DNA from 2 places in the Cytobacillus sp. FSL R7-0696 genome. Region 1 is predicted to be linked to the other one. Evidence: riboswitches for the same ligand, from Rfam matches in the RefSeq annotation. Region 1 holds a riboswitch; the other holds the start of a gene.
The links. Region 1 has a riboswitch for thiamine pyrophosphate ahead of thiT (energy-coupled thiamine transporter ThiT). Riboswitches for the same ligand answer to the same signal wherever they lie in the genome.
Positions count from the first base shown of each region.

Region 1 (3,184 bases):
ATAAAACTCTGTGCAACCATATTCAGTATCTTATATGTGGCAATTTTGCCATTCGTTTTTATGTTAGCTCAAGTAGACGATGCCCCAGGTGGTGCAATAATCGGAATGGTCCCTATCTTTGCTTCGATGGTAATTGCAGTATTCGCTGCAGTTCTGGAAAGGCTTTTACAAGAAGCGATAAATATAAAATCAGAAAATGATTTAACGGTCTGAGGTGAAGGAATTGGCGATTATAATTAATATCGATGTGATGTTGGCGAAAAGGAAAATGAGCGTCACAGAACTTTCGGAGAGGGTTGGAATCACGATGGCTAATCTTTCTATTTTGAAAAATGGAAAGGCAAAAGCGATTCGGTTATCCACTTTAGAATCCATTTGTAAGGCTTTGGAATGTCAGCCAGGCGACATATTGGAGTACAAAAGCGACGAAGAACTCAAGAATAATAAAGTATAGAAAATAAATTTATTCCATAATCGGGGTAGCGTCAGGAAAATGCGATTTTACAACGTTAAGAAATTACAATATTAAAAAGCCCAATTTCTACAGCATTAAAATTTCTGTTATTTCGATTGAGAGGAATCATGAAGAGGCACTCTTATATCGGCATAAAGGGGAATTCAAATGAGCTAATGATGTGTATCATTAGCTCATTTCGTTTGCGTTTCCTTTATATTCGATATTAATAAAATTTCTCCTATCACACTCAATCTACTTCGTGATATAAACTATCGAGTCGGTTGCCAACTTCCTGCAGATTCGGCGTTGTATAAATCATGGTCTTCTTCGGATCATCATGGCCGGCCAGAAAATAGAAGAGATGATGGAGGTTTGCCTAGCTGCTTTTGACGCTTTCATTTTGGAAGTATTGTGAAGAGTCGATTGCATGGTTATCTTACTGAATATCATGGCGATGTACATGCCACCCTGATTCCTCAGTTCCATCATCGTGCGAAAATCTCCCAAAAAGTTATCTTAAAAAAAGGCCCTGAGTTTCCCCCAGAGCCTTTAGATGATTAATATGCTTTTTTCAGAAGGACCTTATTGGCTGTTGTGTAAAGCATGACAACGACTAAGGCACATACGATAAAGGTAGGTAGCATATATGTTCCGTTATATACGAGTGAGTAAAGTGCGACAGGTTGATCTGCCGGAGCATAGGCACCAAATAGGATAATGCCTGATAAATAATGGCATAAAAAGCGTAAGAAACTTCCTAAGAAAACGCCACTAATAACATACATGTTTGCTTTGCCAAATTGGCCGTCTTGATAATTTTGTACAACTTTTTTCATATAGATGCCTGCGAGTCCGACAACAGCAAAGGCTACGAAATAGTCAATGATCCATGAGGCGAAATGAAAAGGAACAGCTCCTGTTAAGATTTGTAGTCCTCCTAATAATAAGCCCGTTAAGACGCCACCTTTAATACCCCAACGAAAGGCCATTAAGAAAACCGGTACCATAGCAAGTGAGATGGACCCACCTTGTGGCCAAAATCTCCCCATCAGTAAGCCCGATAAGAAATCAAGTAATAATGCCAAAGCTGCAAATATAGCAATTTCCACCATAAAAAGTGTTTTATTTTGTTTCATGTTTTTCCTCCTTCTCCGAAAAGAGAAGCGAACGAGTAAACCTGTATTACTTTTTTATGAAAAAAAGCAATACATAGGCGGTGATGGATGCCTAGTATTGCTCATATCCAAAACCACGATCCCTACGCTAGCATTATCTAACAGGTTCTTAGGGTCAGAACGAACTCGCTCACTCTCAGCCATATTAGGCTCCCCTTGTGGAAATATTAAATTTATCCTCGGTTAGAATATACTATGACTTTCATCATAATTCAAGAATCTTTTTTTTGGTAAGAGAAAAACAGATTATTTGTGAAACTTATTCCCGAGTTAGTCGTAAAAATAAACGAGGAGTGATTTACATGAAGAAGGTTTTTGAAGTGAACCATCAGGGAGATCATATACTAGTTGAGAATTACTGGATTAATGGTGAAAAGCTATATGTAAATGGCGAATTACAGGATGAAAATTTAGGACTTGCTATAAGAGGAGATTTGGAAGGAAAGTTAGAAGATTCAAGTCGAATTAAAGTAACTATTGGTGGTTTTTTAACTATTAACTGCAAAATATTTCTTGAGAATCGTTTGATTTTCTCTTCTATATAAAGAATAGAAACCTAGGGGGTAGATGGAATGGTCGGGTCAATGGATCCTGATAGGTTTATAGATCATTGGTTAAGAGAAGATTTTAAAACAATTTATGAAGCAACTTCAAAAGTGTTTCAAGGAATGGTTTCATTATCGGCATTTATTGAGATGAGCGCAGCTTTTAATGAAGGTGTGCGTAGTTATCATCTTACGTCACGGACGGATGTCTTAGGCATTGGTCAGTTCGTATGGGTAGATAACTCAAAAGCAAAAGCAGTTGTGGTTGGTTTCGATGATAAATATACAATTGTCAGTTTCTATTTGAAACCCTACTTTGTCTTTCCAGAAACAGATAAGATTTATACAAAGAATGAATACATTATGCCAGTGATGGATGATTGGTTTGTTTTCTGGGGTGGCACAAATGAATTTATTAATTACCATTACGTATATGAACATCAAAGGTACGCGTATGATCTATTAAAGGTGAAGGATGGCTCTACATATAATGGTAGACCTGAAAAAAATGAGAGTTATTACGCATTTGCAGAGGAAGTTATCGCCCCTCAAAATGGCAAAGTAATAAAAGTGGTTGATGGTCTCGATGATAATATTCCAGGGCAGATGGATGAAGAACACCCCCCAGGCAACTATATTGTGATAGAGCATGCGCATAAGGAATATAGTATGATTGCTCATTTTAAAAAAGACAGTATCATTGTCCAAGAAGGAGAGGAAGTTCTTCAAAAACAATTACTTGGCAAATGTGGGAACTCGGGTAACTCTTCTGAAGCGCATATCCATTTTCAAATCATGGATTCAGAAGATCTTCATAAAGGAAAATCAGTTCGCATTCGTTTTAAAAATGGTGTAGAACCGATTCAAGGAGAAATCGTAACAAATCATTTAACAAAATATCTTAATCGATTCGAAGAGAAGTTCGACAAGGTTGAAAATACGATGACAATAGCAGACTATGTTTTTGCCGTTCCCAGAGCAATTATCCAGCTTTTTAAATAGAGAAA
Region 1 is NZ_JBBOWA010000001.1:1,370,476-1,373,659, reverse strand. Features, by position in the region: gene MKX29_RS07190 (DUF2975 domain-containing protein) at 1-213, shown strand, start outside; gene MKX29_RS07185 (helix-turn-helix domain-containing protein) at 224-454, shown strand; gene thiT (energy-coupled thiamine transporter ThiT) at 1,015-1,593, opposite strand; TPP riboswitch at 1,695-1,799, opposite strand; gene MKX29_RS07175 (hypothetical protein) at 1,935-2,177, shown strand; gene MKX29_RS07170 (M23 family metallopeptidase) at 2,205-3,179, shown strand.

Region 2 (3,184 bases), 2.7 Mb from region 1:
TCCCTTTATATAAAAGGTCCCCTGAAGTAAAACCATCAATCGCCTCAGGATATAGACCATTTAAACATAGTGTAAGTGTACTTTTGCCAGAACCACTTGCTCCAAGTAATAAAGTCACTTCCTCTGCATATAACTTACAGCTTACATTATCTACAGAAGGTTCATCGTGTTTATCAAAGGAAAATGAGAAAGAGTCTAGTTCAAAAATTGGTTGATGATTTTTCATGCCTTGCTATTACCTCCTTCCCAATCGGGTACCCATTTAACACACCAGTTTTCGCTAGTTGATCCGCTAACATTTTTCCTAAATAACCAGCAATGATGGCTCCACTTAAGAGACGTATAACAAACATTGTCATAATAAGCCAGGATTCATAGGCATGAAAACCTGATACAAAGAAATGGTAAGGAAAACTAATAAATGCTGCGCTAACACCTGAGAAAACGAGAATTCGAGGTTGGTAATTTTTCCATTTTGTCAGTGCAAAAGCGATTTCCGCCCCTAACCCTTGCACCATCCCTGAAAGAATTAAAGTGGGTCCAGATGTTGAGCCGACAAGTACTTCGGTAATAGCAGCAATGGTTTCTGCTGTAAAAGCAACGCCTGGCTTTCTGATAATGTAAGCAGCTATTATTGATACAATAAACCATATGCCATAAATCAATTCATAACCAATGGGTCCAAATCCAAACGGGGTAAGGATGGCAACAAGAACTTTACCGACCCCAAAAAAACCTAAATAAATAAAGCCAAATACTACACCCAGGACTGACATGAGAACAATATCTTTTAGACGCCATGATTTTGTCATGAGACTTTCACTTCTTTAGCTTTTCCAGTAGGGCTGTTAGCTGATAATGTGAATGTCATTGTCACATGAGATACATCTTGCTTGGTCTGATCGAAAACGTTCTGTAACAAGTTAAAAATATCATTCACCTTGCCATCAAGCCTTGTGGCATAATGGCTATGGCTTACGTTTACTTCAGTCTCCTTGGACCAATCAATTTGCTCATAAATTTTTTCCATATAATCTTCCCTCCCTAAGGGATAGAGGGCAAATTTACAACCTGCAAGCTGGTCTATTTCTTTTGTATAGTCCTTGTTCAAGGCAATGTCAGTTTCGTCCATGTATACATCTGCTGCTGAATCTCCTGGACAACCAATCGAAAAGGTACCACTCATAGCGATGTGTTCTCCTGTTTTAGCTGCGTGTAAAAAGATTGCCCTCACTACATCAAAAACATGAATTTGCTTACCACGGATACAAGTAGATACATCATCAGTTTCAGCCCACACCTTTGACATGTTCACTTCTTTAAGGGCAAATAAGATGATGTCCACATACCTCTCACTCATTGCAGAAAGCGTAAACTGACAACCTACGATACTACTTGTTCCACATAATTGATTCATATAAAAATCTCCTTTTAACATTTTTTGAACAAAAAAACTGCACCCCGATGGAATGCAGTTTGGCTATGCAGAAAAAAAGAGAATACACTGACCAACTGCACTTCCCCACGCTAGTATTATCTAGATCGGGTTATAAGGGTCAGGCACTTGCCTTCTCAGCCATTAAATATAGCTCCCCTAGCGCATTCGATATATTTATTTGTTCGTCTATCCTATCATAAGCAAAAAATCATTATCTGTAAACCAATACTTGTCAATTGATAATGTAGTAGCGATAAATACAATATATTAATTGATACGTAAAATGATGCAAATGAGTAGGGGAGACAACTTAAATTCCAATAGAGTAGAGGTGAATAAAATATTGATGTGAAGAATGTTGATATATTCGCATCCTATTTAGAATGAAGAATAACCCGATTACTTATTTCAGTAATAATGGTTGTCATTTCTTCCGGAGATTCTTTCATCCCGTTCATTAACCATTTTTCAATTACATAAATACATCCACTAATTACAAAGTAAATCATATATTTTGATTTATCTAGATTTATGACCTGCTGTTCTTCCTTTAAACTATTAATAATGATTGATTGTGCAGTATCAATTACTCTCGTTTGAAAAGCTTTGTTACCATGGTCACTAAATAAAACAAGAAAATCGGCACTACGTTTATAAACATAATCTAATAAATACTTTGTCATTGCAAAAGTTTCATTTGTCTCATTATGGTTGTACTGTTTTAAAGTGACTTGTAATTCTAACAAAATCTCATCTTCAATATGCTGGAGTAAATCAAATTGATCACGATAATGACTATAAAAAGTAGAACGATTGATATCTGCTTTTTGACATAATTCTTTAATGGTAATGGAGGAGATTACTTTTTCTCTTAATAATTCCATTAAACTTTCCTTTAACACCATACGAGTATATTGTTTCCGACGATCCAATTTTTTGTTCATCATACAAACCCTCACTTTTTTAAAGAAATCCAACAAAGTACGCTTAAATGTTGGATGTTAAACATTTTTTACACAACTGTTTGTTGTTTATCTAACACAGTGGTATGTATAATGTTACTGTAAAAGAATTTCAACATCAAGAAGTGGGGAAACCAATAATGATTGAGTTTATTATTCGTTATAAAAAATCTGTAACAATCATTTTCTTTTTGTTATCAGTGCTTTCTGCTATTGGCTTTCTGTTTGTGAATGTTAATTATAATATGAAAGATTATATCCCAGCAGAAGCTGAATCTACCGTTGCTTTAGAAGTGATGGAAGAGGAGTTTACTAGTGGCATTCCAAATACAAGCGTAATGGTTGAGAATGTAACAATCCAAGAAGCGCTCGTTATCAAAGAGAAATTAAATAAGGTTCAAGGTGTAACTGATGTGATGTGGTTAGATGATGCGATGGACATAAGAACACCAATAGAAACCGGAGACCAAGGCACAATAGAAAATTACTACAAAAATAATCACGCTCTTTATTCTGTCACCATTGAGAGTGGCAAAGAGGTCGAAGCAACAGAAGATATATATCAAATAATTGGTGAGAAGGGATCACTTATTGGCGAAGCTGCAAATACAGCTACGCAGCAGAAAATGACAGGGCAAGAAACGTTACTCGCTGCAGGGATACTTATTCCCATTATTATCATTATACTAGTTCTCTCGACAAACTCTTGGGTCGAACCGCTCTTGTTCTTAACGGCTATCGGTGTATCGGTAATTATTAATTTAGGGAGTAATGTTTTTATAGG
Region 2 is NZ_JBBOWA010000001.1:4,055,441-4,058,624, forward strand. Features, by position in the region: partial or broken gene MKX29_RS24540 (ABC transporter ATP-binding protein) at 1-226, opposite strand, end outside; gene MKX29_RS20745 (ECF transporter S component) at 201-812, opposite strand; gene MKX29_RS20750 (YkoF family thiamine/hydroxymethylpyrimidine-binding protein) at 809-1,417, opposite strand; TPP riboswitch at 1,503-1,606, opposite strand; gene MKX29_RS20755 (TetR/AcrR family transcriptional regulator) at 1,813-2,382, opposite strand; gene MKX29_RS20760 (efflux RND transporter permease subunit) at 2,541-3,184, shown strand, end outside.
Region 2: it holds a riboswitch for thiamine pyrophosphate, as region 1 does, so the genes downstream of both, MKX29_RS20750 (YkoF family thiamine/hydroxymethylpyrimidine-binding protein) here and thiT (energy-coupled thiamine transporter ThiT) in region 1, are expected to answer to the same signal.